One region of the Psychrobacillus sp. FSL K6-1267 genome, then DNA from elsewhere that is predicted to be linked to it. Evidence: a T-box and tRNA genes for the amino acid it is inferred to sense, from the RefSeq annotation. Region 1 holds a T-box; the other regions hold tRNA genes.
The links. The T-box of region 1 lies ahead of ileS (isoleucine--tRNA ligase). A T-box ahead of a tRNA ligase gene usually reads a tRNA of that ligase, here a tRNA-Ile.
Positions count from the first base shown of each region.

Region 1 (10,397 bases):
AAGATAGAATGAGCTCAATTCACCAGAAACAAAGTTATTAACAGTGTGATAAACTGTAGCAAAATCATAACGGTCATAAGCAGCTCTTACCGTTTTGATAACCTCTTGTAATTTCATATACATATATTGGTCTACTTCACGTAAGTTCTCAAATGCCACACGATCACTTGTTGGATTAAAGTCGCTAATATTCCCGTGTAAGAAACGAAGCGTATTACGGATTTTACGATAGACTTCTGTAACTTGTTTAATGATTGCATCAGATACACGAACATCCGCTGTATAATCTACAGATGCAACCCATAAACGTAGAATATCAGCACCTAATTGATTCATTACTTTAGCAGGGACTACAACATTCCCTAATGATTTACTCATTTTTCGACCATTACCGTCTAAAATGAAGCCGTGGCTTAATAACCCTTTGTATGGAGCATGACCATACATTGCAGTACTCGTAATTAGAGAAGAGTTAAACCATCCGCGATATTGGTCAGATCCTTCTAGATATAAATCTGCTGGGAATACTAAATCATCACGTTCCTCTAAGACACCATGGTAGGAAGAACCAGAGTCAAACCAAACGTCCATAATATCTGTTTCTTTTGTGAAAATTCCATTTGGACTATGTGGATGTGTGAACCCTTCAGGAAGTAACTCTTTTGCTTCTCTTTCAAACCAAATATTTGAACCATACTCACGGAATAGATTTGATACATGAGAGATAGTCTCTTCTGTTAAAATTGGTTCGCCGTCCTCTGCATAAAATACTGGAATTGGCACACCCCATACACGCTGACGAGAGATACACCAATCTCCACGATCACGAATCATATTATACAGACGAGTTTCTCCCCATGCTGGTGTAAATTTAGTATTGAGGATAGACTGCAATAATTCATCTCTGAAAGCCTCAATTGATGCAAACCATTGAGGAGTTGCACGATAGATAACAGGTTTTTTCGTACGCCAGTCATGTGGATATGAGTGAGTAAAGAATGTAAGCTTCTCTAATGCTCCTACTTTCTCTAATGCCTCAGTAATTGCTTTGTTTGCTGTATCATAGAATAGCCCTTCGAAGCCTGGTGCCTCAGCTGTCAGTACCCCACGCTCGTCAACAGGACAAAGCACATCTAGACCGTAAGCTTTTCCTACGTAGAAGTCGTCTTCCCCGTGGCCAGGTGCTGTATGAACACAGCCAGTACCTGATTCAGTTGTAACATGCTCTCCAAGGATTATTAAAGAGTCACGGTCATATAATGGGTGCTTAGCAACTAGACGATCCAATTCTTGACCAAGAATTGTTCGTTCAATAGAGTATTCTTCCCATCCTAGCTCAGCTGCTACAGATTCTGCTAAGTCTTTTGCAATTACATATTTGTTCCCTTTTGTTAGTACTACTGCGTATTCTACTCGTGGATGTAATGAAATTGCCAAGTTTGCAGGAATGGTCCAAGGAGTAGTAGTCCAAATAATGAACTTTGTCCCTTCTTCTAAAACACCCTTGCCATCTGTTACAGCAAAGCTAACATAAATAGAAGGAGATTTTTTGTCTTGGTATTCAATCTCAGCTTCTGCAAGGGCAGATTCACTTGAAGGTGACCAATAAACAGGCTTCAATCCTTTGTAGATGTAACCTTTCTTAGCCATAGCACCAAATACTTCAATTTGTCGCGATTCGAATTCAGGCTTTAATGTTACATAAGGATTATCCCAATCTCCACGAACGCCTAAACGTTTAAACTGTGATCGTTGGTTGTCAATTTGTTGGTATGCATAATCCTCACATAGCTTTCTAAATTCAGCCAGTGATAATTCCTTACGTTTAACACCTTTGTTAGTTAGAGCTTGTTCAATTGGTAGTCCATGTGTATCCCAACCTGGAACATAAGGAGCATGGAAGCCTGTCATCGATTTGTGACGAACAATCATGTCTTTAAGAACTTTGTTTAAAGCATGCCCAATATGAATATCACCATTCGCATACGGTGGGCCATCATGTAGAACAAAGAATGGACGCCCTTCCGTTCTTTCTAAAACTTTTTTATAAATATCCTGTTCTTCCCATTTTGCTTGGATATCTAACTCTTTCACTGGTAGATTTCCACGCATAGGAAAATCTGTTTTTGGCATTAATAGTGTGTCTTTGTACTCCATTTTTCTTCCTCCTTTGTTTTTCGCAGGTGCTGGTATAATTCATGGAAAATAAAAAAACCCCTCATCCCAAAAGGGACGAGAAGTTATGCTCGCGGTACCACCCTACTTGCGATCACTAAAAGTAACCGCCGCTTAGTATGTCGTAACGGGACATAATCCGAAGACACTTAAAAATTCAGTATCCTTGCTCCAAAGTGATCCACTAAAACGTTTCATTGCTTGAGCTCACACCATCCTCAAGTCGCTTTACAGAAATCATTTTTAGACGTCTTTTTCAATGCATATATATATGATATGAAATTATTATAGGAAATGTACGACCATCAGTCAAGAAATCTCTTATTCCTCTGTAGCAGAAATACGATCTACAGCTGTTGTATCTACATCATACTCCATCAAATGATTCCAGTCATCAGTATTAATAAGATCTAGTTGTGCCTCTACAAGCATTTTAAATCGATTTCGGAAAACTTTAGACTGTTTCTTCAACTCTTCAATTTCTAAGGCTATTTTTCGAGCTTTAGAAAGAGCTTCGTTGACAATACGATCTGCATTTTTCTCTGCTTCTTTTACTATGAGCTTTGCTTCTTTTTGTGAGTTGCGTCTAACTTCCTCAGCAGCCTCTTGCGCAACTACAATAGACTTATGTAAGGTTTCTTCTATAGACGTGAAATGACCAACCTTTTCACTGGAGGACTTTAATTTGAGCTCTAACTCTTTTTTTTCTTTGATAAGTATTTCTAAGTCCTTCATAATCTGATCAAGAAATTCATTTACTTCATCTTCATTGTAACCTCTAAATCCCTTACTGAACTCCTTGTTATGTATATCAAGTGGTGTTAGTGGCATCCTATCCATCTCCTTTACATACTAATGTTCTTCCCTCTATTATACATTTCAGACTGGTTGAATACATCTAAATTTCAAATTAAATTTAAGAAAATTATTTTTTTGGCTCTATTCTACCAATTTGAAGTCTTATTTTGTCTTTTTTGGTTCTTCCCTCTATCATCAATAATTTTATGCGACCAAATCCACGAATAGAAATCATATCTAGCTCTTGTAATTCCATAGACGGTTGGTCTTTTTCAGTCCAATTGACCTTTACTTTACCACTTTGAATAAGAGAAGCAGATTTTTGTCTAGATATATTGAAAATAGATGAAATAACAGTATCTAGCCTTAAAGAACTCACCGTGTGATTTTCTGATACCCATTCCTCGTGTTGTCTGAAATAATTGGAAGAGTCATCTACTACTTCGATATGAACCTTCACTTTTCCAATCCCAACAAAATTCGCCCTCACATAATCTAAAACCTCTGTAGCAACAACAAATTGAATCGAGCCTTCCTCCACTCGAATGTCTCCAAATTTACTCCGGTCAATTCCTAGGGACATCATCGAGCCAAGCACGTCTTTATGCTTTAAGGTAACAAACTTTTGAGGATATTTTACTTCAACTACAGTCATATTATAATCTTCTTCTGTTGGTTCAAAATATGACGGATATAGAAGTACTCTTCTTCTTTCAGCATCTTCTAATGCTCCTGCTGCACTTGACTCAATAGAATCATATTGTCCGCGCACAGAATTTAAAATAAACTGCTGCCTAGGATCTAGAAAATCAGTTAGCCTTGGAGCATAACGATCTTCAACTTCGCGCATCATATTAGTGGTTTGTTCAATAAATGGTTGCTCTTCTTTTCTAAAATGCTGTAATAGATGTTCCATACTGCTGAGACCTCGCTGAAATTTATAGTAAGAAAACACGCTAGCATCCTTGCAGGGATACTTTTCCAATAAGACATGGATCAAAGTCTTTGTTTACCCTTTAAGCGCGCTTGGCATTGGTTTTATCGATAAGAGCCACTTGCTCCTACAAAAAAACCTCACTAATGTGAGGTTAAATGAATTGACCTAAAGATAAAATTCCTCTCATAGCTATATTTAAAACAAAAATAGCTACAATCGGAGAAATATCAATCATACCGATTGGTGGAATGATTTTGCGAAATGGCTCTAAATAGGGCTCACATATTTTCCCTAAAAACTGCCCTATTGCAGATTCACGCACATTGGGTACCCACGACATAAAGATATAAATAATCAATGCAAATGAGTATATTTGTACTAATTGAGCTAACAAAACTAATATTAAATCCATTGTAAGTAACTCCTCTATTAATCTAGATCGTTATAGTAATAATCTGAAATCGAACCTGCAACTTCTACGGAATCAGGAGCACATAGGAAAATATCTGTTCCAATTCGTTGAATGTCTCCACCTAAAGCATATACTGTTCCACTTAGAAAGTCGATTATTCGGATTCCTTGTTCCTTATCGATTCGTTGCAAATTAACTATAACGGCTTTTTTATTCTTTAAATGCTCAGAAATATCTTGCGCCTCCGCATATACTCTTGGCTCGATTAAGATTACCTTAGAGGATTTTTGCATATTTTGTATACTTACAAGATTGGTTGCAGCAGTTTCCTTAGGAGCAGTATTGAATTTTCGTTCCTTAGCGTAAGACTTAACAGGCTGTTGTTTTATTTGTTGAGGTTCTACAGGCTGCTGCTGTGGTCTTTGCTGTTGTTGTGGAACAGATGTATCTTCATCCTCTTCTAAATAGAAAAAGTTTTTTACCCAATTTTTCATACTCATTCATCCTCCTTGTCTTTACCGACTAATGCAGTTCCTATTCTTACAAATGTTGCTCCTTCTTCAATAGCAATTTCATAATCTCCAGACATACCCATAGATAATTCTGTACAAGGAGCATGAGGCTGTTGTTTTGCAGCTATTCTCGTTTGTAGCTTTTTTAAATCACTGAAAACCTGTCTTATAAGCGAATCATCATCCGTATTAGGTGCCATTGTCATAAGACCAACAACACGTATTCGAGAATAGTCTTTAAGTTCATCAATAAATAACTCGGCTTCTTCTAAAGAAAGGCCATGCTTAGACTCTTCCTTCGAAACATTTACCTGAACAAAGCAATCTTTCACTGTGCTTGCTCTTTTTTCAATTTCGTCAGCTAAGCTTTTCCGGTCTAAAGAGTGCAAGTAATCTATCTCATTAATAACCGATTTTACTTTTCTAGTTTGTAAAGAGCCTATGTAGTGCCATTTAACATCAGCTGAAATAGCTTCAATTTTTTTCATTAATCCTTCTGGTCGATTCTCACCAAGATGTAAAATTTCATTTTGTATAACTTCCTCTGTCCGCTTTACAGAAACTTCTTTTGTAACTGCGATCAGAGTTACATCCTTTATATTTCGATTAGCTCGTACGCAAGATTTTTCTATATTCTTTTGGATACTGATTAAATTACTTTTAACATTTGACATATAAAACCAACTCTTCATCTTTTGTTTTGTTCATTGTATCAATGAAATGGCGTTTTATCAATAAAGAACAGTACCTATTCTCGGTTTTTTGAAACGATTATTACATCTTTTCCAATTATCGCTATATTTTGTATGTCAATTTTTTTAGTTTCTCTTTTTTTATTAAAAAATGTGGGGTATGCCCCATTAGTTTCCACTATAAAAGAAGTTATAAAACCTGTTTCTTTGTCTATTTCAGCGTCTACTATAAACCCTAGCAATTGGCCGGAGTTTGCCTCGATGACTTCTTTTTGCTGTGCATCTGAAAATTTCATCAGTTCCCTCCCTTTTTCTTAGTATATTCATGAAAATAGAAAAAAACGCTTTTTCGAATGAAGAAAAAGCGTCAATTTGTTTTTTAAGTTACTTTGGATTTAACTGGCTTTGAATAGTAGATAACGCACTTTTTTCTAAACGTGATATTTGAGCCTGGGATAATCCCAAGTCTGTAGCTATTTCTGTTTGGGTAGCACCAAAATAAATTCTCTTCGTTAGAATTTTTCGCTGTCTAGAATCTAAATTCTGAAAGCTTTCCTTTACGGTGAAATATGTTACCCACTGATCTTCCGATACATCATTATCACATAATTGGTCCATCATATAGATAGCATCTCCCCCATCACTAAAAATAGGTTCTTGTAGGGAAACAGGGTCTTGAATAGCGTCTAAAGAAAGTAATATATCTTCAACAGGAATTTCTAATATTTTTGATAAATCTTCTAATGTCGGTTCTTCCAGATGTTCGTTAATATATTGTTCTTTCGCTTTCATCGCCTTGTAAGCGATATCTCTTAAAGAACGAGAAACACGTACAGAATGATGGTCACGTAGATGCCTTTTTATCTCCCCTATAATCATAGGCACCGCATACGTAGAAAACCGAACATTATGTTTTAAATCAAAATTTTCAATGGACTTAATTAATCCTATACAGCCGACTTGAAACAAATCGTCCGCCTGTTCTCCTCTATATGCGAATCGTTGAACTAGACTTAAAACTAGTCTTAAATTACCCATAACTAATTCATCTTTAACTGATTCTTCTCCACCCTGTAAACGTATAAATAATGCTTTCATTTCTTCATGGGATAGTAAAGGAAGCTTTGATGTGTCAATGCCGCATAATTCTACTTTTGTTCTCGTCATAGTTCTTCCTCCGGACTTTTTAATAGTTCTTAGTCAGTTTGTCCTGAGGTTAAAAGATTATTCCGAGCTCGGCTATCCAATTTCACCCATTAGGCGATTGGCTCGTTCAACACTTCTTTTAAATCTAATATGATTTTTTTCTCTAAACGTGATATATATGACTGTGAAATTCCGAGATGATCCGCAACCTCTTTTTGTGTCATTTCCTCTTGTCCATTGAGTCCGAATCTGCATTGCATAATATATTTCTCTCGATTTCCCAATAAGTTAATTGCTTCAAAAACATGCTGTCTCTCTAATTTTTTTTCTACATCCTCGATGATTAAATCCTCGCTTGTACCTAAAATATCAGATAGTAATAATTCATTTCCATCCGAATCAGAATTCAATGGTTCATCAAAGGAAACCTCTGATTTCATACGATTTGTTTTTCTTAAATGCATGAGAATTTCGTTTTCTATACATCTAGAAGCATAGGTAGCCAGTTTAATTCCTTTATCTAAATTAAATGTTTCAACTGCTTTTATAAGACCAATTGAACCAATGCTTATCAAATCTTCTATGTTAGTGTTTGTTTGATCAAACCTTCTTGCAATATATACAACTAATCGTAAATTTCTTTCGATTAATACGTCTCTAGCATGCTCATCTCCATCCATAAAGGCTAACAACATTTCACGTTCCTCATCTCTCGTCAATGGTTTTGGCAGCGACTCACTTCCACCAATATAATGGACTCCCTTTCTTTTAAACGAGAGAATCCAAAAGTAAAATCGACGTAGCAAATTTAATATCATTATTTAACACTCCTTTTTTTAAGATGATAGTAAGTGGAACTATGCAATATCCCATCTGCTTCATGAGGAAATTTGTCCTTGCCTCTAGTTAAAACAATATAACCTTTTGGTAATGGTTGATCGTTAACAATCCATTCTTCATATTTAATACCTATAACCCACGACTTCTCTTTCTGCACTGTAGCAATCGGTATTAAACGTACTTTGCTGGCATATTCTTTTGGAAGCATATCCAAACCTTTGTAATGCGTACTATCCCAGCTATTAATCACTTCATAAAGAATATCTGGAAGGATTGGTTTGAGAGCTTCTGCGGCTATAAAATGTACTGGATCATTAGAAAGAGGCTCCGTGCATACGTTTCCCGAATCGATAAATAATATGAGTTCTTTAGTTTGATCGAATAGCCTGATGCTTGAAGGATAAATAAGTTCTCTTTCCGTTTGTGAGATATGAAGGTGCAATACATGTTTAGTAAGAAGGTATAGACCACCTGTAGCAATAACTGCATAGTTAAGAATCATGAATGAATTGCTAGCGTTACTGTACATAGGGGCAATGGCTGTAAGTAATCCACCTGCAAAAATACTTGCGAGTAAAGTTAATGTAATAGCCTTGACGATTTGTGTCCTTTTTTTCCAGAATGCTATTCCTATCATGAGAAAGAAAGTTAAAAATAGCGTACTGAAATGATTTGAAAAAACAACTGTTATCACTCCCGCAACAAAGGCCGACAGAAGCAGGTATCTTTTTTGGTTTTCAATCCAGCCAATTCTGTTTGCAAACGCTAAAACGGTATAGTTGAAAAATGTGTTTGTTGCAATCATAACTTCTGCGTACATAGCTCTCCTCCTTTTGATAAAAGCTTAACACCCAATTTATAAGAAATTTGTCAAAGGAACGTCCAAAAGTAAATTTTTTAAACGACAAAATCCCATAAGTAAATATTAAATAAGTAACGATTGTAGCTAATAAATAAGAGACTTTTAAGAAGAGAAAGAAGACTAAATATGCAAAAAATAAGTGAAAGGTTATTTAATTGTTATTCGACTTTAAATATCTCTTGAATGGTCATAAAATTTTCTATCCGGTCATAAATGTCGGCCCAAGGACGTATACTTGCTGATTCTGATATTATTTTCTTCAATAATATCTTCCTAAAAGATAGTAATGATTAAAGAATGCATCTTTCTATATTTTTTTGGCCATTTAATATTCTTTATTAAACACAAAAAAGCAACCACCATTAATGGTGATTGCTTTTTATCTAGAAACGTTTAGATTAGCTTCTACGATTACGATTACGCAAGAATGTTGGAATATCTAACGCATCGTCTTGTTGATGATGAGTTGGATTTGGACGTTCTTGTTGAAAAGAAGGCTGTTGTGGCTGTGGTTCTTCTTTTCTAGTTTCACGGTGTGGAGTTGTAGCTGCCTGTTGTGCACGTGCAGCTCCAAAGCCTGTCCCTCTTGGTTGTTTTTGTGTAATCACTTCTTCGTTAAAACCTGTTGCAATAACTGTTACTACGATTTCATCCTTCAGATTATCATTGATTACAGAACCGAAAATCATGTTAACTTCCTCATCAGACGCAGATGCTACAATGTCCGCAGCTTCTTGTACCTCAAATAGAGAAAGGTTAGATCCACCTGTAATATTCATTAAAACACCTGTAGCTCCGTCAATAGAAGTTTCAAGTAATGGGCTTGAGATTGCTTTTTTAGCAGCCTCTGCAGCACGATTCTCTCCAGCAGAGATACCTATACCCATAAGTGCTGCTCCTTTATTGGACATAATAGTTTTAACGTCAGCAAAGTCGAGGTTTATAAGACCAGGAACAGCGATTAAGTCAGAGATACCTTGAACCCCTTGACGAAGAACGTTATCAGCTTCTCTAAATGCTTCAAGCATCGGAGTATTTTTGTCTACGATTTCTAATAGACGGTCATTAGGAATAACGATTAACGTATCGACAGCTTCCTTCATCATACCAATCCCGCCTACAGCCTGTGTAGAGCGTTTACGGCCTTCAAATGTAAATGGACGTGTAACTACTCCGACAGTCAAAGCCCCTAAATCACGAGCGATTTGAGCGATTACAGGTGCAGCTCCAGTACCGGTTCCTCCACCCATACCAGCAGTAACGAAAACCATGTCTGCTCCTCTAAGCGCTTCTTCGATTAACTCTTTGCTTTCTTCTGCTGCTTTTTTTCCTACTTCTGGGTTAGCTCCTGCACCAAGCCCACGAGTCAGCTTGCCTCCGATTTGTAGCTTTACTTCGGCTTTTGACATGTTAAGAGCTTGAGCATCTGTATTAACCGCAATAAAGTCTACACCTTGAACTCCATGTTCAATCATTCGATTTACTGCGTTGTTACCGCCGCCACCTACTCCAATAACTTTAATAATTGCTAATTGATCTTCATTTGTTTCAAATTCTAACATGCTATTGCCTCCTATATCTTTCAACTATGATAAAGTTTTTTCATTCAAAGAACTTGTCAAACAGTTTCTTCGCTTTACTCATTGCACTCTCTTTGTTCTCATTGTTTGCATTTTTTTGTGGTTGTTTTTGTTTTTTAGTACTTGCTACTACTTCATTGTGTGCCGTTTGAGATAATGCATGGCTATTGCCAATTTTACCATAGAAAAGATCTTCTTTATAGGCATATCTTATAAGGCCAACAGCTGTTGTATATTGTGGTTCCCTAACGCCGATATAATCTGGTGTATATAGGCGGACACGTGATTGTAATATATGTCTCGCTAATTGACCAATACCTTCAAGCTTAGCTACACCGCCGGTAATTACTACTCCACCCGGTAGATCTTGCAAGCCCATGCGGTAGAATTCTTCTAAGATTAACTCGAACAATTCCTCTAAGCGCACACCGATAATTTCGGCA
Region 1 covers NZ_JBBOOR010000001.1:1,352,693-1,363,089, reverse strand. Annotated here, with positions in the region: gene ileS (isoleucine--tRNA ligase) at 1-2,157, opposite strand, end outside; T-box leader at 2,226-2,444, opposite strand; gene MHB55_RS06640 (DivIVA domain-containing protein) at 2,497-3,006, opposite strand; gene MHB55_RS06635 (YlmH family RNA-binding protein) at 3,101-3,889, opposite strand; gene MHB55_RS06630 (YggT family protein) at 4,062-4,322, opposite strand; gene MHB55_RS06625 (cell division protein SepF) at 4,340-4,822, opposite strand; gene MHB55_RS06620 (YggS family pyridoxal phosphate-dependent enzyme) at 4,819-5,508, opposite strand; gene MHB55_RS06615 (YlmC/YmxH family sporulation protein) at 5,583-5,822, opposite strand; gene sigG (RNA polymerase sporulation sigma factor SigG) at 5,911-6,693, opposite strand; gene sigE (RNA polymerase sporulation sigma factor SigE) at 6,783-7,490, opposite strand; gene MHB55_RS06600 (sigma-E processing peptidase SpoIIGA) at 7,490-8,332, opposite strand; gene ftsZ (cell division protein FtsZ) at 8,773-9,936, opposite strand; gene ftsA (cell division protein FtsA) at 9,977-10,397, opposite strand, start outside.

Region 2 (10,397 bases), 1.9 Mb from region 1:
AAGTTTGTTTGCTCAGAGATAGCTGTAATAACTTTTGTGATATTCTCAATTTCAAGGGATTGCTCACTTAATTTTTTAATAAGCTGATTCGTTTCATTAGATGAATCATAAATCAGTTGCATTTGTTCTTTGGCTGTTTTTAATATTTCTTCACCCTTACTAGCAAACTCAATTGTGTTTGATGCATTGCTATGTAAAATTTGGGTAGATTCAGCAATACGTTGCACTCCGGCAGCAGTCTCATCCATAGCAGTCGCACTTTCTTTGGCAGATCTTGCAGAGCTTTGTGCACCTTCGGCAGTCATTTCCACACGATTTGCCACATCCGTAGACGCAATGGTCACTTCCTCTGTGCTAGCAGAAAGCTCCTCAGATACACTCGATAAATGATTGGCATTTTCATGTAAGCTAATGATTAGATCTTTCAGGTTAGATTTCATTTTATTAAAGGATTTAGCTAGATCACCTATTTCATCCTTTGCTTGGCTATTAATATCAGGTGCTGTTAAGTCACCATTCGCTATAATCTCAGTTGCCCTTGCTACTTTCACAAGAGGAATAGTAATGGATTTTTTTATAAATATAGAAATTCCAGAAGCGACCATAATACTAATAGCAAGTATCGCCAGACTAAAAATAATTGTATTTTTGACTACCTGTTTAGTCTCATCTGTAATTACCTTTAATTGACCTTCTTGATATTCATTTATTTTGAGTGCTGTGGCTAAAACACCTTCATTTGCTATTTGAGCGTCATTATTTACTATTTGTAACGCACTGTCTTTGTTTCCCTTGTTTAATGCGTCCATAGCTTCTGTAGCAGCAGTGTTAAACGCGTCGTTATGTTTATGGATATCACTCAAATAGCCCTTCATTGTGTCTGATGAAGCCAAATTTTCTAAATTTAGAATTGCCTCATTCAACAAATCTTGATGCATAACTAAGGAGTCCTTTGCCTTATCTGTATTATTTAAAATCATAGCTCTTATGTAAAGTCCTTGCATACCAAGCTCTGTTTGAATATCGTCCGTTAAGAGCTGTTGTTGTACACGATTATCTAATGCATAATCAAATTTTTCTTCAATAGATAGTAATTGTAGGAATGTTACCCCTAAAGTGATAAGTAATAAAAAGAAAATAGATAAAAAGGAAAAGTTCAGTTTTTTTCTAATAGACATAATGGTACCCTCCACTTCTTTCGCTTTAAGTCTAAAGTAGTATTAATTATCCGTCAACTACAAATATTTTGATTAATTTTATTATTAAAAATAAAACAATACAATAAAGTGAAAAATAATTGATACGTATAGGTAATTAAACACGGGAATAGTACAAGGTCGATGACTGCCTAAACAAATGGAGAAATTAGTTCTCAAAGCCACCTAGACTATTTTATTTAACCTAAATAGGAAAGGTACGCAGAGTAAATGGGGAAAATTATTTTGATTTACAATACATAGTAAGAAATCGTCGATATCCATTCCAATTGATTAGTGTTGGCTAATTTAAAAAGTGAGGAGTTTCTATATCTTCTAAGAAACAGAGGTGCTGGTTATCATGATGATGCTAATAATGCGATGCTTGCAATATGGAGAGTAGAGAAAGAAGACTTCGTTTCATTTCACTCTATATGAGTATACTATGTTAATATAAAAAAGCACTTTGCTTAAAAGCAAAGTGCAGGGATTATTTCTTTCTATTGTAGCTAATATCAAATTCTTCACCTTCAAGAGTAGGATCCAATGTAAGTGGTTCTTTGCAATACATACACATATCTACTCGTCCTAAAACTTTCGTGTGTTTTCCACAGTTGGGGCATACTACTTGAACGGCTTTAGTAGATAATAAACCTATCCATCCATATACAGCTGTACTTCCAATAATAGAAAGTAACCCAAGTGTCATAAATATTGTTACTAAGATAGCGTTCTCTCTAAAGAAGATAGCCCCGTACATGATAATAAAGCCAAAGAATATTAAACCAAGAGCAAAGGAACGAATTCGATTTATTTTGTTTTTATAGGGTTTCATTTTTTAGCCTCCTAATTATACCTACACTATAACATATTTTTTTATAAAGGAATGTTATTAAAGTTTAAAGAGGAAATATCAAATTATTGTCGAAGAATAATACATAAGTTAATAAAGGAGGCTTTCACATTGGAAGCGTTGTTAAGACCTATCTATCAAGAAAGAGCCAGTGATTCAAATACATTAGGCATAATATTAATAGAAAAAATAGAAGAAGTCAGTCCTATTACTGATACCTTTGATTCCATATTGTTCATTATAACTAAAGATTCTCCTATTCCGGTTTTTACTAAGCATTATACGTATAACGACAAAAAGGCAGCATTGCATATTATTACGGAAAAACAAATTAGAAAATGGTTTATAGTAGGAGCCAATCCTAAGTTAGTGGGCTGGATGATCAATGGGAGAGTAATATTTGATCGAAATGAATATGTAGAAAACCTTAAAAAGGAATTACAGGATTTCCCGGTAAACGGCCGAAATGTAAGAATGGGAATAGAATTTGCAAAGCTTAGTAGAAGCTATATGCAAGCTAAAGTATTCTTTGAGCAATTAAATTATCTAGATGCTTATAATCATATTGTAAACTCACTGCATCATCTAGCTAGATTAGCTATTATTGAAAAGGGGATGCACCCGGAGGTTATGGTGTGGAAGCAAGTAAAGCAATTAGATCCTTCTATATATAAATTGTACGATGAGTTAGTGTCGAGTGGAGAAACATTAGAGAAAAGATTAGAACTTTTATTTTTAGCGAGTGACTTCTTAATTCATTCAAGAACAAAGGATGGGGCACGGCATATAATCGAAGTACTTTCTTCTAAAGAGTATTGGACGATACAAGAGATTCATGAACAAGAGGAATTAAAAAACTATTCCGTTGACCTTGAAGTATTTATAGAATTCTTGGTCGATAAAGGATTAATTCTAATAGAAAAACAACCTACTAAAAGCAGCCATATTCTGCATAGATACTACAAAGTTAAAGAGTAAAAAAAGGTCAACAAAAAACGAAATAAAAAAATGCTCGTTTTTTGTTGACATATACATTAAATATGCGGTATTATAATAAGCGTCGTCAAAAACGAATTAAAAAACAGCAGAAAATTAATAAAAAAAGTTTTTTAAAAAACTTCTTGACTAGCCAGTTGAATGGTGATAAATTAGAGAAGTCGCAAAAAACGACAACGCAAAAATGAACATTGAAAACTGAACATGCAAAACGTTAAGACATATAGCTTCAAACAACTTCGGTTGTATTGACGCAAAACAATTTTTGACATCATTTAATGATGATGCCAGCAAAACAAAATGAGCTTTTAAACTAGTTCTATTTTTTCTGGTTGACGAGACGTAGTGCAGTGCTAGGAAGCGAGTGAGCGAGAAAAGGAGCGTACTAACGTACGTGACTGACCGAGTAAGCGAAGCTGACAACGCAATGCGCTGTGTATCGCCAGCCAGCTATTATGGAGAGTTTGATCCTGGCTCAGGACGAACGCTGGCGGCGTGCCTAATACATGCAAGTCGAGCGAATGATGAAGAAGCTTGCTTCTTCTGATTTAGCGGCGGACGGGTGAGTAACACGTGGGCAACCTGCCCTGTAGATTGGGATAACTCCGGGAAACCGGGGCTAATACCGAATAATCCATTTCCTCACATGGGGGAATGTTAAAAGACGGCATCTCGCTGTCACTACAGGATGGGCCCGCGGCGCATTAGCTAGTTGGTGAGGTAACGGCTCACCAAGGCGACGATGCGTAGCCGACCTGAGAGGGTGATCGGCCACACTGGGACTGAGACACGGCCCAGACTCCTACGGGAGGCAGCAGTAGGGAATCTTCCACAATGGACGAAAGTCTGATGGAGCAACGCCGCGTGAGTGAAGAAGGTTTTCGGATCGTAAAACTCTGTTGTGAGGGAAGAACAAGTACGAGAGTAACTGCTCGTACCTTGACGGTACCTCATTAGAAAGCCACGGCTAACTACGTGCCAGCAGCCGCGGTAATACGTAGGTGGCAAGCGTTGTCCGGAATTATTGGGCGTAAAGCGCGCGCAGGCGGTCCTTTAAGTCTGATGTGAAAGCCCACGGCTCAACCGTGGAGGGTCATTGGAAACTGGGGGACTTGAGTGCAGAAGAGGAAAGCGGAATTCCAAGTGTAGCGGTGAAATGCGTAGAGATTTGGAGGAACACCAGTGGCGAAGGCGGCTTTCTGGTCTGTAACTGACGCTGAGGCGCGAAAGCGTGGGGAGCAAACAGGATTAGATACCCTGGTAGTCCACGCCGTAAACGATGAGTGCTAAGTGTTAGGGGGTTTCCGCCCCTTAGTGCTGCAGCTAACGCATTAAGCACTCCGCCTGGGGAGTACGGTCGCAAGACTGAAACTCAAAGGAATTGACGGGGGCCCGCACAAGCGGTGGAGCATGTGGTTTAATTCGAAGCAACGCGAAGAACCTTACCAGGTCTTGACATCCCGCTGACCGGCCTAGAGATAGGCTTTTCCCTTCGGGGACAGCGGTGACAGGTGGTGCATGGTTGTCGTCAGCTCGTGTCGTGAGATGTTGGGTTAAGTCCCGCAACGAGCGCAACCCTTGATCTTAGTTGCCAGCATTCAGTTGGGCACTCTAAGGTGACTGCCGGTGATAAACCGGAGGAAGGTGGGGATGACGTCAAATCATCATGCCCCTTATGACCTGGGCTACACACGTGCTACAATGGACGGTACAGAGGGTCGCAACCCCGCGAGGGTGAGCTAATCCCATAAAACCGTTCTCAGTTCGGATTGTAGGCTGCAACTCGCCTACATGAAGCCGGAATCGCTAGTAATCGTGGATCAGCATGCCACGGTGAATACGTTCCCGGGCCTTGTACACACCGCCCGTCACACCACGAGAGTTTGTAACACCCGAAGTCGGTGGGGTAACCCTTTTGGGAGCCAGCCGCCGAAGGTGGGACAGATGATTGGGGTGAAGTCGTAACAAGGTAGCCGTATCGGAAGGTGCGGCTGGATCACCTCCTTTCTAAGGATATATTCGGAATACAGATTTTTATCTGTATCTTAACGTTTTGCAGTTCAGTTTTGAATGTTCATATTTATATTAACATTTTTAATAGATATGGAAATTCAAAGAGGGCCTATAGCTCAGCTGGTTAGAGCGCACGCCTGATAAGCGTGAGGTCGATGGTTCGAGTCCATTTAGGCCCACCATACCTTTTTAATTTCGGGGCCTTAGCTCAGCTGGGAGAGCGCCTGCCTTGCACGCAGGAGGTCAGCGGTTCGATCCCGCTAGGCTCCACCATTAAAAATATAATTGTTCTTTGAAAACTGGATAAAACGACATCAAAAAAAGAAACAAACGCAAGATATTCAAATTGTGATCACTTACGTGATTGCAAGTGTAGTACTTTTAACTTTTAGGTTAAGTTAATAAGGGCGCACGGTGGATGCCTTGGCACTAGGAGTCGACGAAGGACGGCACTAACACCGATATGCTTCGGGGAGCTGTAAGTGAGCTTCGATCCGGAGATTTCCGAATGGGGAAACCCACTGCCCGTAATGGGGCAGTACATTTGCGTGAATACATAGCGCATCTGAGACACACCCAGGGAACTGAAACATCTAAGTACCTGGAGGAAGAGAAAGAAAATTCGATTCCCTGAGTAGCGGCGAGCGAAACGGGAAGAGCCCAAACCAAGAGGCTTGCCTCTTGGGGTTGTAGGACACTCTATACGGAGTTACAAAAGAATGAGTTAGATGAAGCGACCTGGAAAGGTCCGCAGGATAGGGTAAAAGCCCCGTAGTCCAAAATTCATTCCCTCCAGAGTGTATCCTGAGTACGGCGGAACACGTGAAATTCCGTCGGAATCCGGGAGGACCATCTCCCAAGGCTAAATACTACCTAGTGACCGATAGTGAACCAGTACCGTGAGGGAAAGGTGAAAAGCACCCCGGAAGGGGAGTGAAATAGACCCTGAAACCGTGTGCCTACAAATAGTCAAAGCCCGTTAACGGGTGATGGCGTGCCTTTTGTAGAATGAACCGGCGAGTTACGATTACATGCGAGGTTAAGTTGAGAAGACGGAGCCGCAGCGAAAGCGAGTCTGAATAGGGCGAATGAGTATGTGGTCGTAGACCCGAAACCAGGTGATCTACCCATGTCCAGGATGAAGGTAAGGTAACACTTACTGGAGGTCCGAACCCACGCACGTTGAAAAGTGCGGGGATGAGGTGTGGGTAGCGGAGAAATTCCAATCGAACCTGGAGATAGCTGGTTCTCTCCGAAATAGCTTTAGGGCTAGCCTCAAACGTTAGAATCTTGGAGGTAGAGCACTGTTTGGACTAGGGGCCCATCCCGGGTTACCGAATTCAGACAAACTCCGAATGCCAATGATTTATGTTTGGGAGTCAGACTGCGAGTGATAAGATCCGTAGTCAAGAGGGAAACAGCCCAGACCACCAGCTAAGGTCCCAAAGTATTTGTTAAGTGGAAAAGGATGTGGCGTTGCTTAGACAACCAGGATGTTGGCTTAGAAGCAGCCATCATTTAAAGAGTGCGTAATAGCTCACTGGTCGAGTGACGCTGCGCCGAAAATGTATCGGGGCTAAACAAATCACCGAAGCTGTGGATTGATACCTTTGGTATCAGTGGTAGGAGAGCGTTCTAAGGGCGTTGAAGTCAGACCGGAAGGACTGGTGGAGCGCTTAGAAGTGAGAATGCCGGTATGAGTAGCGAAAGATGGGTGAGAATCCCATCCACCGTATGACTAAGGTTTCCTGAGGAAGGCTCGTCCGCTCAGGGTTAGTCGGGACCTAAGTCGAGGCCGATAGGCGTAGACGATGGACAACAGGTTGATATTCCTGTACCACCACCCCACCGTTTGAGTGATGGGGGGACGCAGTAGGATAGGGTAAGCGTGCTGTTGGTTATGCACGTCCAAGCAGTGAGGTGTGAGTGTAGGCAAATCCGCACTCTGTAACATTGAGCTGTGATGGCGAGGACTTAGTCCGAAGTTCCTGATTTCACACTGCCAAGAAAAGCCTCTAACGAGGTGGGAGGTGCCCGTACCGCAAACCGACACAGGTAGTCGAGGAGAGAATCCTAAGGTGAGCGAGAGAACTCTCGTTAAGGAACTCGGCAAAATGACCCCGTAACTTCGGGAGAAGGGGTGCTCTTTTGGGTGTATAGCCTAGAAGAGCCGCAGTGAATAGGCCCAGGCGACTGTTTAGCAAAAACACAGGTCTCTGCAAAACCGTAAGGTGAAGTATAGGGGCTGACGCCTGCCCGGTGCTGGAAGGTTAAGAGGAGTGCTTAGCGCAAGCGAAGGTGCGAATTGAAGCCCCAGTAAACGGCGGCCGTAACTATAACGGTCCTAAGGTAGCGAAATTCCTTGTCGGGTAAGTTCCGACCCGCACGAAAGGCGTAACGATCTGGGCACTGTCTCAACGAGAGACTCGGTGAAATTATAGTACCTGTGAAGATGCAGGTTACCCGCGACAGGACGGAAAGACCCCGTGGAGCTTTACTGTAGCTTGATATTGAATTTTGGTGCAACTTGTACAGGATAGGTAGGAGCCTTAGAGCCCGGAGCGCCAGCTTCGGAGGAGGCGTCGGTGGGATACTACCCTGGTTGTATTGAAATTCTAACCCATACCCGTAACCCGGGTAGGAGACAGTGTCAGGCGGGCAGTTTGACTGGGGCGGTCGCCTCCTAAAGTGTAACGGAGGCGCCCAAAGGTTCCCTCAGAATGGTTGGAAATCATTCGAAGAGTGTAAAGGCAGAAGGGAGCTTGACTGCGAGACCTACAAGTCGAGCAGGGTCGAAAGACGGGCTTAGTGATCCGGTGGTTCCGCATGGAAGGGCCATCGCTCAACGGATAAAAGCTACCCCGGGGATAACAGGCTTATCTCCCCCAAGAGTCCACATCGACGGGGAGGTTTGGCACCTCGATGTCGGCTCATCGCATCCTGGGGCTGTAGTCGGTCCCAAGGGTTGGGCTGTTCGCCCATTAAAGCGGTACGCGAGCTGGGTTCAGAACGTCGTGAGACAGTTCGGTCCCTATCCGTCGTGGGCGTAGGAAATTTGAGAGGAGCTGTCCTTAGTACGAGAGGACCGGGATGGACACACCGCTGGTGTACCAGTTGTTCTGCCAAGGGCATCGCTGGGTAGCTATGTGTGGACGGGATAAGTGCTGAAAGCATCTAAGCACGAAGCCCCCCTCAAGATGAGATTTCCCATTACGCAAGTAAGTAAGATCCCTCAAAGACGATGAGGTAGATAGGTTCGGGGTGGAAGCGTGGCGACACGTGCAGCTGACGAATACTAATCGATCGAGGACTTAACCAAATTGTTTGTTTCCATTAATGATGTCTTTTATCCAGTTTTGAGTGAACAACTCAGTAGGGTTTCCATACAACTTGTATTGAAAGCCGACAAGTCTAGTGATGATGGCGAAGAGGTCACACCCGTTCCCATACCGAACACGGAAGTTAAGCTCTTCAGCGCCGATGGTAGTTGGGGGTCTCCCCCTGCAAGAGTAGGACGTCGCTAGGCGATATTATTCCGAAGTAGCTCAGTGGTAGAGCAATCGGCTGTTAACCGATCGGTCGTAGGTTCGAGTCCTACCTTCGGAGCCATTTCTAGGAGAGCTGTCCGAGTGGCCGAAGGAGCACGATTGGAAATCGTGTAGACGGGTAACACTGTCTCAAGGGTTCAAATCCCTTGCTCTCCGCCAGATAGATTTCTTCTTTACATAAATATAATGGCCCCTTGGTCAAGCGGTTAAGACACCGCCCTTTCACGGCGGTAACACGGGTTCGAATCCCGTAGGGGTCACCATTTAAATTAAAACCAGCATTATGGAGGATTAGCTCAGCTGGGAGAGCATCTGCCTTACAAGCAGAGGGTCGGCGGTTCGAGCCCGTCATCCTCCACCATTATAAATTTTCAACACTTATTATTGTCGCGGGGTGGAGCAAATCGTTTCACGAAGAAAGCGATTAACGTCGACGCAAGCGTAGCGTGGAAGACGTAAAATTCACTAATTGCGTAGTTGATTTAAATTTCAACACTTTCTTATTGTCGCGGGGTGGAGCAGTTCGGTAGCTCGTCGGGCTCATAACCCGAAGGTCACAGGTTCAAATCCTGTCCCCGCAACCAAATGGTCCCGTGGTGTAGCGGTTAACATGCCTGCCTGTCACGCAGGAGATCGCCGGTTCGATCCCGGTCGGGACCGCCATTTATCTTTAAAATACATATGTGGCTCAGTAGCTCAGTCGGTAGAGCAAAGGACTGAAAATCCTTGTGTCGGCGGTTCGATTCCGTCCTGAGCCACCATTATGCCGGAATAGCTCAATTGGTAGAGCAACTGACTTGTAATCAGTAGGTTGGGGGTTCAAGTCCTCTTTCCGGCACCACTCACCAGTGGAGGGGTAGCGAAGTGGCTAAACGCGGCGGACTGTAAATCCGCTCCTTAGGGTTCGGCGGTTCGAATCCGTCCCCCTCCACCAGTTTTTAATAGGGGCATAGTTTAACGGTAGAATAGAGGTCTCCAAAACCTTTGATGTGGGTTCGATTCCTACTGCCCCTGCCAAATAATAAGTTAACTTTGAATAATGGCGGTTGTGGCGAAGTGGTTAACGCACCGGATTGTGATTCCGGCATTCGTGGGTTCAATTCCCATCAGTCGCCCCATATTCCTTTTAGTTAGCTCTTTTTTTTATTCTGTGGCGGTCGTGGCGAAGTGGTTAACGCACCGGATTGTGATTCCGGCATTCGTGGGTTCAATTCCCATCGGTCGCCCCATTGGGGTATAGCCAAGCGGTAAGGCAACGGATTTTGATTCCGTCATGCCCTGGTTCGAATCCAGGTACCCCAGTTTTTTGCGGAAGTAGTTCAGTGGTAGAACACCACCTTGCCAAGGTGGGGGTCGCGAGTTCGAACCTCGTCTTCCGCTCCAAATTAAGGCGGCATAGCCAAGTGGTAAGGCACAGGTCTGCAACACCTTTATCACCGGTTCAAATCCGGTTGCCGCCTCCAATTTTTAAAAAGTATTTACTGCCTTCATTATGCCGGTGTGGCGGAATTGGCAGACGCGCGGGACTCAAAATCCCGTATCTTCGGATGTGTCGGTTCGACCCCGACCACCGGTATCTATTATGAAATATCACTTACAATTTGATATTTTGACTAAAGCTTATGAATGCTGTTACCGCAGCTTTTGTAAGCTTTTTTTATATTCTCATTCATGATTATTTTTTAATAGTTTCCATTGATTTTAATTTTTTTACTTATGTCTTACACAGACGTCACAAGCTTTCTCATCTTCTATCCTCAGTTCTTTTATTTCATTAGAATAATCCCTTGA
Region 2 covers NZ_JBBOOR010000001.1:3,265,271-3,275,667, reverse strand. Annotated here, with positions in the region: gene MHB55_RS16890 (methyl-accepting chemotaxis protein) at 1-1,178, opposite strand, end outside; gene MHB55_RS16885 (YgzB family protein) at 1,687-2,031, opposite strand; gene MHB55_RS16880 (nucleotidyltransferase-like protein) at 2,161-3,027, shown strand; rRNA gene MHB55_RS16875 (16S ribosomal RNA) at 3,498-5,052, shown strand; tRNA gene MHB55_RS16870 (tRNA-Ile) at 5,164-5,240, shown strand; tRNA gene MHB55_RS16865 (tRNA-Ala) at 5,256-5,331, shown strand; rRNA gene MHB55_RS16860 (23S ribosomal RNA) at 5,450-8,377, shown strand; rRNA gene rrf (5S ribosomal RNA) at 8,469-8,584, shown strand; tRNA gene MHB55_RS16850 (tRNA-Asn) at 8,593-8,667, shown strand; tRNA gene MHB55_RS16845 (tRNA-Ser) at 8,674-8,765, shown strand; tRNA gene MHB55_RS16840 (tRNA-Glu) at 8,795-8,869, shown strand; tRNA gene MHB55_RS16835 (tRNA-Val) at 8,892-8,967, shown strand; tRNA gene MHB55_RS16830 (tRNA-Met) at 9,114-9,190, shown strand; tRNA gene MHB55_RS16825 (tRNA-Asp) at 9,194-9,269, shown strand; tRNA gene MHB55_RS16820 (tRNA-Phe) at 9,292-9,367, shown strand; tRNA gene MHB55_RS16815 (tRNA-Thr) at 9,372-9,447, shown strand; tRNA gene MHB55_RS16810 (tRNA-Tyr) at 9,457-9,540, shown strand; tRNA gene MHB55_RS16805 (tRNA-Trp) at 9,550-9,623, shown strand; tRNA gene MHB55_RS16800 (tRNA-His) at 9,649-9,724, shown strand; tRNA gene MHB55_RS16795 (tRNA-His) at 9,760-9,835, shown strand; tRNA gene MHB55_RS16790 (tRNA-Gln) at 9,837-9,908, shown strand; tRNA gene MHB55_RS16785 (tRNA-Gly) at 9,915-9,989, shown strand; tRNA gene MHB55_RS16780 (tRNA-Cys) at 9,996-10,069, shown strand; tRNA gene MHB55_RS16775 (tRNA-Leu) at 10,101-10,182, shown strand.
Region 2: it has a tRNA-Ile gene. The T-box ahead of ileS (isoleucine--tRNA ligase) is inferred to sense a tRNA for this amino acid. The anticodon was not compared.

Region 3 (10,397 bases), 1.3 Mb from region 1:
GGTGTGTCCATCCCGGTCCTCTCGTACTAAGGACAGCTCCTCTCAAATTTCCTACGCCCACGACGGATAGGGACCGAACTGTCTCACGACGTTCTGAACCCAGCTCGCGTACCGCTTTAATGGGCGAACAGCCCAACCCTTGGGACCGACTACAGCCCCAGGATGCGATGAGCCGACATCGAGGTGCCAAACCTCCCCGTCGATGTGGACTCTTGGGGGAGATAAGCCTGTTATCCCCGGGGTAGCTTTTATCCGTTGAGCGATGGCCCTTCCATGCGGAACCACCGGATCACTAAGCCCGTCTTTCGACCCTGCTCGACTTGTAGGTCTCGCAGTCAAGCTCCCTTCTGCCTTTACACTCTTCGAATGATTTCCAACCATTCTGAGGGAACCTTTGGGCGCCTCCGTTACACTTTAGGAGGCGACCGCCCCAGTCAAACTGCCCGCCTGACACTGTCTCCTACCCGGGTTACGGGTATGGGTTAGAATTTCAATACAACCAGGGTAGTATCCCACCGACGCCTCCTCCGAAGCTGGCGCTCCGGGCTCTAAGGCTCCTACCTATCCTGTACAAGTTGCACCAAAATTCAATATCAAGCTACAGTAAAGCTCCACGGGGTCTTTCCGTCCTGTCGCGGGTAACCTGCATCTTCACAGGTACTATAATTTCACCGAGTCTCTCGTTGAGACAGTGCCCAGATCGTTACGCCTTTCGTGCGGGTCGGAACTTACCCGACAAGGAATTTCGCTACCTTAGGACCGTTATAGTTACGGCCGCCGTTTACTGGGGCTTCAATTCGCACCTTCGCTTGCGCTAAGCACTCCTCTTAACCTTCCAGCACCGGGCAGGCGTCAGCCCCTATACTTCACCTTACGGTTTTGCAGAGACCTGTGTTTTTGCTAAACAGTCGCCTGGGCCTATTCACTGCGGCTCTTCTAGGCTATACACCCAAAAGAGCACCCCTTCTCCCGAAGTTACGGGGTCATTTTGCCGAGTTCCTTAACGAGAGTTCTCTCGCTCACCTTAGGATTCTCTCCTCGACTACCTGTGTCGGTTTGCGGTACGGGCACCTCCCACCTCGTTAGAGGCTTTTCTTGGCAGTGTGAAATCAGGAACTTCGGACTAAGTCCTCGCCATCACAGCTCAATGTTACAGAGTGCGGATTTGCCTACACTCACACCTCACTGCTTGGACGTGCATAACCAACAGCACGCTTACCCTATCCTACTGCGTCCCCCCATCACTCAAACGGTGGGGTGGTGGTACAGGAATATCAACCTGTTGTCCATCGTCTACGCCTATCGGCCTCGACTTAGGTCCCGACTAACCCTGAGCGGACGAGCCTTCCTCAGGAAACCTTAGTCATACGGTGGATGGGATTCTCACCCATCTTTCGCTACTCATACCGGCATTCTCACTTCTAAGCGCTCCACCAGTCCTTCCGGTCTGACTTCAACGCCCTTAGAACGCTCTCCTACCACTGATACCAAAGGTATCAATCCACAGCTTCGGTGATTTGTTTAGCCCCGATACATTTTCGGCGCAGCGTCACTCGACCAGTGAGCTATTACGCACTCTTTAAATGATGGCTGCTTCTAAGCCAACATCCTGGTTGTCTAAGCAACGCCACATCCTTTTCCACTTAACAAATACTTTGGGACCTTAGCTGGTGGTCTGGGCTGTTTCCCTCTTGACTACGGATCTTATCACTCGCAGTCTGACTCCCAAACATAAATCATTGGCATTCGGAGTTTGTCTGAATTCGGTAACCCGGGATGGGCCCCTAGTCCAAACAGTGCTCTACCTCCAAGATTCTAACGTTTGAGGCTAGCCCTAAAGCTATTTCGGAGAGAACCAGCTATCTCCAGGTTCGATTGGAATTTCTCCGCTACCCACACCTCATCCCCGCACTTTTCAACGTGCGTGGGTTCGGACCTCCAGTAAGTGTTACCTTACCTTCATCCTGGACATGGGTAGATCACCTGGTTTCGGGTCTACGACCACATACTCATTCGCCCTATTCAGACTCGCTTTCGCTGCGGCTCCGTCTTCTCAACTTAACCTCGCATGTAATCGTAACTCGCCGGTTCATTCTACAAAAGGCACGCCATCACCCGTTAACGGGCTTTGACTATTTGTAGGCACACGGTTTCAGGGTCTATTTCACTCCCCTTCCGGGGTGCTTTTCACCTTTCCCTCACGGTACTGGTTCACTATCGGTCACTAGGTAGTATTTAGCCTTGGGAGATGGTCCTCCCGGATTCCGACGGAATTTCACGTGTTCCGCCGTACTCAGGATACACTCTGGAGGGAATGAATTTTGGACTACGGGGCTTTTACCCTATCCTGCGGACCTTTCCAGGTCGCTTCATCTAACTCATTCTTTTGTAACTCCGTATAGAGTGTCCTACAACCCCAAGAGGCAAGCCTCTTGGTTTGGGCTCTTCCCGTTTCGCTCGCCGCTACTCAGGGAATCGAATTTTCTTTCTCTTCCTCCAGGTACTTAGATGTTTCAGTTCCCTGGGTGTGTCTCAGATGCGCTATGTATTCACGCAAATGTACTGCCCCATTACGGGCAGTGGGTTTCCCCATTCGGAAATCTCCGGATCGAAGCTCACTTACAGCTCCCCGAAGCATATCGGTGTTAGTGCCGTCCTTCGTCGACTCCTAGTGCCAAGGCATCCACCGTGCGCCCTTATTAACTTAACCTAAAAGTTAAAAGTACTACACTTGTAATCACGTAAGTGATCACAATTTGAATATCTTGCGTTTGTTTCTTTTTTGATGTCGTTTTATCCAGTTTTCAAAGAACAAAATTATTTCGTTGGTGGAGCCTAGCGGGATCGAACCGCTGACCTCCTGCGTGCAAGGCAGGCGCTCTCCCAGCTGAGCTAAGGCCCCGAAATAAAAAAAGGTATGGTGGGCCTAAATGGACTCGAACCATCGACCTCACGCTTATCAGGCGTGCGCTCTAACCAGCTGAGCTATAGGCCCTCTTTGAATTTCCATATCTATTAAATGTTAATATACATGAACATTCAAAACTGAACTGCAAAACGTTAAGATACAGATAAAGATCTGTATTCCGAATATATCCTTAGAAAGGAGGTGATCCAGCCGCACCTTCCGATACGGCTACCTTGTTACGACTTCACCCCAATCATCTGTCCCACCTTCGGCGGCTGGCTCCCAAAAGGGTTACCCCACCGACTTCGGGTGTTACAAACTCTCGTGGTGTGACGGGCGGTGTGTACAAGGCCCGGGAACGTATTCACCGTGGCATGCTGATCCACGATTACTAGCGATTCCGGCTTCATGTAGGCGAGTTGCAGCCTACAATCCGAACTGAGAACGGTTTTATGGGATTAGCTCACCCTCGCGGGGTTGCGACCCTCTGTACCGTCCATTGTAGCACGTGTGTAGCCCAGGTCATAAGGGGCATGATGATTTGACGTCATCCCCACCTTCCTCCGGTTTATCACCGGCAGTCACCTTAGAGTGCCCAACTGAATGCTGGCAACTAAGATCAAGGGTTGCGCTCGTTGCGGGACTTAACCCAACATCTCACGACACGAGCTGACGACAACCATGCACCACCTGTCACCGCTGTCCCCGAAGGGAAAAGCCTATCTCTAGGCCGGTCAGCGGGATGTCAAGACCTGGTAAGGTTCTTCGCGTTGCTTCGAATTAAACCACATGCTCCACCGCTTGTGCGGGCCCCCGTCAATTCCTTTGAGTTTCAGTCTTGCGACCGTACTCCCCAGGCGGAGTGCTTAATGCGTTAGCTGCAGCACTAAGGGGCGGAAACCCCCTAACACTTAGCACTCATCGTTTACGGCGTGGACTACCAGGGTATCTAATCCTGTTTGCTCCCCACGCTTTCGCGCCTCAGCGTCAGTTACAGACCAGAAAGCCGCCTTCGCCACTGGTGTTCCTCCAAATCTCTACGCATTTCACCGCTACACTTGGAATTCCGCTTTCCTCTTCTGCACTCAAGTCCCCCAGTTTCCAATGACCCTCCACGGTTGAGCCGTGGGCTTTCACATCAGACTTAAAGGACCGCCTGCGCGCGCTTTACGCCCAATAATTCCGGACAACGCTTGCCACCTACGTATTACCGCGGCTGCTGGCACGTAGTTAGCCGTGGCTTTCTAATGAGGTACCGTCAAGGTACGAGCAGTTACTCTCGTACTTGTTCTTCCCTCACAACAGAGTTTTACGATCCGAAAACCTTCTTCACTCACGCGGCGTTGCTCCATCAGACTTTCGTCCATTGTGGAAGATTCCCTACTGCTGCCTCCCGTAGGAGTCTGGGCCGTGTCTCAGTCCCAGTGTGGCCGATCACCCTCTCAGGTCGGCTACGCATCGTCGCCTTGGTGAGCCGTTACCTCACCAACTAGCTAATGCGCCGCGGGCCCATCCTGTAGTGACAGCCGAAACCGTCTTTTAACATTCCCCCATGTGAGGAAATGGATTATTCGGTATTAGCCCCGGTTTCCCGGAGTTATCCCAATCTACAGGGCAGGTTGCCCACGTGTTACTCACCCGTCCGCCGCTAAATCAGAAGAAGCAAGCTTCTTCATCATTCGCTCGACTTGCATGTATTAGGCACGCCGCCAGCGTTCGTCCTGAGCCAGGATCAAACTCTCCATAATAGAGAACTTAAAAAGCTCATTTTGTTTTGCTGGCATCATCATTAAATGATGTCAAAAATTGTTTTGCGTCAATACAACCGAAGTTGTTTGATGCTATATGTCTTAACGTTTTGCATGTTCAGTTTTCAATGTTCATGGTGGAGCCTAGCGGGATCGAACCGCTGACCTCCTGCGTGCAAGGCAGGCGCTCTCCCAGCTGAGCTAAGGCCCCAATATTATAAATAACTGGTCGGGAAGACAGGATTCGAACCTGCGACCCCTTGGTCCCAAACCAAGTGCTCTACCAAGCTGAGCTACTTCCCGTATATATGGCGCGCCCGGCAGGAGTCGAACCCACAACCTTCTGATCCGTAGTCAGACGCTCTATCCAATTGAGCTACGGGCGCTAATGTTTCATAAAAGTGGTGCCGAGGACCGGAATCGAACCGGTACGGTAGTCACCTACCGCAGGATTTTAAGTCCTGTGCGTCTGCCAGTTCCGCCACCCCGGCACTTTGATGAATCTTTGGAGCGGAAGACGAGGTTCGAACTCGCGACCCCCACCTTGGCAAGGTGGTGTTCTACCACTGAACTACTTCCGCTCGGTTATTAAATTAAATGGTGCGGGTGAAGGGAGTCGAACCCCCACGCCTTGCGGCGCTAGATCCTAAGTCTAGTGCGTCTGCCAGTTCCGCCACACCCGCATATTTATTTCACAAAAAGTGAATGAGCCATGTAGGATTCGAACCTACGACCCTCTGATTAAAAGTCAGATGCTCTACCAACTGAGCTAATGGCTCGAAAAATGGTGCCGGAGAAAGGACTTGAACCCTCAACCTACTGATTACAAGTCAGTTGCTCTACCAGTTGAGCTACTCCGGCAGGAGTAAAGTTATGGTGGAGGATGACGGGCTCGAACCGCCGACCCTCTGCTTGTAAGGCAGATGCTCTCCCAGCTGAGCTAATCCTCCTGGGTAATATTAATTTCTTATTGCAAGCCCAGCGATGTCCTACTCTTGCAGGGGGAGACCCCCAACTACCATCGGCGCTGAAGAGCTTAACTTCCGTGTTCGGTATGGGAACGGGTGTGACCTCTTCGCCATCATCACTAGACTTGAATAATTTAATTGAAAGACAAGTTCTATTATAACAAGTTTGTAGAGTTTTACAAGCCTTATTATCAAAAAAATATTATTCTTTCAAAACTGAATAAACTGACATCATTAATAGAAACAAACAATTTGGTTAAGTCCTCGATCGATTAGTATTCGTCAGCTGCACGTGTCGCCACGCTTCCACCCCGAACCTATCTACCTCATCGTCTTTGAGGGATCTTACTTACTTGCGTAATGGGAAATCTCATCTTGAGGGGGGCTTCGTGCTTAGATGCTTTCAGCACTTATCCCGTCCACACATAGCTACCCAGCGATGCCCTTGGCAGAACAACTGGTACACCAGCGGTGTGTCCATCCCGGTCCTCTCGTACTAAGGACAGCTCCTCTCAAATTTCCTACGCCCACGACGGATAGGGACCGAACTGTCTCACGACGTTCTGAACCCAGCTCGCGTACCGCTTTAATGGGCGAACAGCCCAACCCTTGGGACCGACTACAGCCCCAGGATGCGATGAGCCGACATCGAGGTGCCAAACCTCCCCGTCGATGTGGACTCTTGGGGGAGATAAGCCTGTTATCCCCGGGGTAGCTTTTATCCGTTGAGCGATGGCCCTTCCATGCGGAACCACCGGATCACTAAGCCCGTCTTTCGACCCTGCTCGACTTGTAGGTCTCGCAGTCAAGCTCCCTTCTGCCTTTACACTCTTCGAATGATTTCCAACCATTCTGAGGGAACCTTTGGGCGCCTCCGTTACACTTTAGGAGGCGACCGCCCCAGTCAAACTGCCCGCCTGACACTGTCTCCTACCCGGGTTACGGGTATGGGTTAGAATTTCAATACAACCAGGGTAGTATCCCACCGACGCCTCCTCCGAAGCTGGCGCTCCGGGCTCTAAGGCTCCTACCTATCCTGTACAAGTTGCACCAAAATTCAATATCAAGCTACAGTAAAGCTCCACGGGGTCTTTCCGTCCTGTCGCGGGTAACCTGCATCTTCACAGGTACTATAATTTCACCGAGTCTCTCGTTGAGACAGTGCCCAGATCGTTACGCCTTTCGTGCGGGTCGGAACTTACCCGACAAGGAATTTCGCTACCTTAGGACCGTTATAGTTACGGCCGCCGTTTACTGGGGCTTCAATTCGCACCTTCGCTTGCGCTAAGCACTCCTCTTAACCTTCCAGCACCGGGCAGGCGTCAGCCCCTATACTTCACCTTACGGTTTTGCAGAGACCTGTGTTTTTGCTAAACAGTCGCCTGGGCCTATTCACTGCGGCTCTTCTAGGCTATACACCCAAAAGAGCACCCCTTCTCCCGAAGTTACGGGGTCATTTTGCCGAGTTCCTTAACGAGAGTTCTCTCGCTCACCTTAGGATTCTCTCCTCGACTACCTGTGTCGGTTTGCGGTACGGGCACCTCCCACCTCGTTAGAGGCTTTTCTTGGCAGTGTGAAATCAGGAACTTCGGACTAAGTCCTCGCCATCACAGCTCAATGTTACAGAGTGCGGATTTGCCTACACTCACACCTCACTGCTTGGACGTGCATAACCAACAGCACGCTTACCCTATCCTACTGCGTCCCCCCATCACTCAAACGGTGGGGTGGTGGTACAGGAATATCAACCTGTTGTCCATCGTCTACGCCTATCGGCCTCGACTTAGGTCCCGACTAACCCTGAGCGGACGAGCCTTCCTCAGGAAACCTTAGTCATACGGTGGATGGGATTCTCACCCATCTTTCGCTACTCATACCGGCATTCTCACTTCTAAGCGCTCCACCAGTCCTTCCGGTCTGACTTCAACGCCCTTAGAACGCTCTCCTACCACTGATACCAAAGGTATCAATCCACAGCTTCGGTGATTTGTTTAGCCCCGATACATTTTCGGCGCAGCGTCACTCGACCAGTGAGCTATTACGCACTCTTTAAATGATGGCTGCTTCTAAGCCAACATCCTGGTTGTCTAAGCAACGCCACATCCTTTTCCACTTAACAAATACTTTGGGACCTTAGCTGGTGGTCTGGGCTGTTTCCCTCTTGACTACGGATCTTATCACTCGCAGTCTGACTCCCAAACATAAATCATTGGCATTCGGAGTTTGTCTGAATTCGGTAACCCGGGATGGGCCCCTAGTCCAAACAGTGCTCTACCTCCAAGATTCTAACGTTTGAGGCTAGCCCTAAAGCTATTTCGGAGAGAACCAGCTATCTCCAGGTTCGATTGGAATTTCTCCGCTACCCACACCTCATCCCCGCACTTTTCAACGTGCGTGGGTTCGGACCTCCAGTAAGTGTTACCTTACCTTCATCCTGGACATGGGTAGATCACCTGGTTTCGGGTCTACGACCACATACTCATTCGCCCTATTCAGACTCGCTTTCGCTGCGGCTCCGTCTTCTCAACTTAACCTCGCATGTAATCGTAACTCGCCGGTTCATTCTACAAAAGGCACGCCATCACCCGTTAACGGGCTTTGACTATTTGTAGGCACACGGTTTCAGGGTCTATTTCACTCCCCTTCCGGGGTGCTTTTCACCTTTCCCTCACGGTACTGGTTCACTATCGGTCACTAGGTAGTATTTAGCCTTGGGAGATGGTCCTCCCGGATTCCGACGGAATTTCACGTGTTCCGCCGTACTCAGGATACACTCTGGAGGGAATGAATTTTGGACTACGGGGCTTTTACCCTATCCTGCGGACCTTTCCAGGTCGCTTCATCTAACTCATTCTTTTGTAACTCCGTATAGAGTGTCCTACAACCCCAAGAGGCAAGCCTCTTGGTTTGGGCTCTTCCCGTTTCGCTCGCCGCTACTCAGGGAATCGAATTTTCTTTCTCTTCCTCCAGGTACTTAGATGTTTCAGTTCCCTGGGTGTGTCTCAGATGCGCTATGTATTCACGCAAATGTACTGCCCCATTACGGGCAGTGGGTTTCCCCATTCGGAAATCTCCGGATCGAAGCTCACTTACAGCTCCCCGAAGCATATCGGTGTTAGTGCCGTCCTTCGTCGACTCCTAGTGCCAAGGCATCCACCGTGCGCCCTTATTAACTTAACCTAAAAGTTAAAAGTACTACACTTGTAATCACGTAAGTGATCACAATTTGAATATCTTGCGTTTGTTTCTTTTTTGATGTCGTTTTATCCAGTTTTCAAAGAACAATTTAAATGCTCATCATAAAAATGAACACTCAAAACTGAACTGCAAAACGTTAAGATACAGATAAAGATCTGTATTCCGAATATATCCTTAGAAAGGAGGTGATCCAGCCGCACCTTCCGATACGGCTACCTTGTTACGACTTCACCCCAATCATCTGTCCCACCTTCGGCGGCTGGCTCCCAAAAGGGTTACCCCACCGACTTCGGGTGTTACAAACTCTCGTGGTGTGACGGGCGGTGTGTACAAGGCCCGGGAACGTATTCACCGTGGCATGCTGATCCACGATTACTAGCGATTCCGGCTTCATGTAGGCGAGTTGCAGCCTACAATCCGAACTGAGAACGGTTTTATGGGATTAGCTCACCCTCGCGGGGTTGCGACCCTCTGTACCGTCCATTGTAGCACGTGTGTAGCCCAGGTCATAAGGGGCATGATGATTTGACGTCATCCCCACCTTCCTCCGGTTTATCACCGGCAGTCACCTTAGAGTGCCCAACTGAATGCTGGCAACTAAGATCAAGGGTTGCGCTCGTTGCGGGACTTAACCCAACATCTCACGACACGAGCTGACGACAACCATGCACCACCTGTCACCGCTGTCCCCGAAGGGAAAAGCCTATCTCTAGGCCGGTCAGCGGGATGTCAAGACCTGGTAAGGTTCTTCGCGTTGCTTCGAATTAAACCACATGCTCCACCGCTTGTGCGGGCCCCCGTCAATTCCTTTGAGTTTCAGTCTTGCGACCGTACTCCCCAGGCGGAGTGCTTAATGCGTTAGCTGCAGCACTAAGGGGCGGAAACCCCCTAACACTTAGCACTCATCGTTTACGGCGTGGACTACCAGGGTATCTAATCCTGTTTGCTCCCCACGCTTTCGCGCCTCAGCGTCAGTTACAGACCAGAAAGCCGCCTTCGCCACTGGTGTTCCTCCAAATCTCTACGCATTTCACCGCTACACTTGGAATTCCGCTTTCCTCTTCTGCACTCAAGTCCCCCAGTTTCCAATGACCCTCCACGGTTGAGCCGTGGGCTTTCACATCAGACTTAAAGGACCGCCTGCGCGCGCTTTACGCCCAATAATTCCGGACAACGCTTGCCACCTACGTATTACCGCGGCTGCTGGCACGTAGTTAGCCGTGGCTTTCTAATGAGGTACCGTCAAGGTACGAGCAGTTACTCTCATACTTGTTCTTCCCTCACAACAGAGTTTTACGATCCGAAAACCTTCTTCACTCACGCGGCGTTGCTCCATCAGACTTTCGTCCATTGTGGAAGATTCCCTACTGCTGCCTCCCGTAGGAGTCTGGGCCGTGTCTCAGTCCCAGTGTGGCCGATCACCCTCTCAGGTCGGCTACGCATCGTCGCCTTGGTGAGCCGTTACCTCACCAACTAGCTAATGCGCCGCGGGCCCATCCTGTAGTGACAGCCGAAACCGTCTTTTAACATTCCCCCATGTGAGGAAATGGATTATTCGGTATTAGCCCCGGTTTC
Region 3 covers NZ_JBBOOR010000001.1:92,493-102,889, reverse strand. Annotated here, with positions in the region: rRNA gene MHB55_RS00540 (23S ribosomal RNA) at 1-2,710, opposite strand, end outside; tRNA gene MHB55_RS00535 (tRNA-Ala) at 2,827-2,902, opposite strand; tRNA gene MHB55_RS00530 (tRNA-Ile) at 2,919-2,995, opposite strand; rRNA gene MHB55_RS00525 (16S ribosomal RNA) at 3,103-4,656, opposite strand; tRNA gene MHB55_RS00520 (tRNA-Ala) at 4,792-4,867, opposite strand; tRNA gene MHB55_RS00515 (tRNA-Pro) at 4,883-4,959, opposite strand; tRNA gene MHB55_RS00510 (tRNA-Arg) at 4,966-5,042, opposite strand; tRNA gene MHB55_RS00505 (tRNA-Leu) at 5,059-5,147, opposite strand; tRNA gene MHB55_RS00500 (tRNA-Gly) at 5,163-5,237, opposite strand; tRNA gene MHB55_RS00495 (tRNA-Leu) at 5,255-5,339, opposite strand; tRNA gene MHB55_RS00490 (tRNA-Lys) at 5,363-5,435, opposite strand; tRNA gene MHB55_RS00485 (tRNA-Thr) at 5,442-5,517, opposite strand; tRNA gene MHB55_RS00480 (tRNA-Val) at 5,531-5,606, opposite strand; rRNA gene rrf (5S ribosomal RNA) at 5,633-5,748, opposite strand; rRNA gene MHB55_RS00470 (23S ribosomal RNA) at 5,877-8,804, opposite strand; rRNA gene MHB55_RS00465 (16S ribosomal RNA) at 9,001-10,397, opposite strand, start outside.
Region 3: it has a tRNA-Ile gene. The T-box ahead of ileS (isoleucine--tRNA ligase) is inferred to sense a tRNA for this amino acid. The anticodon was not compared.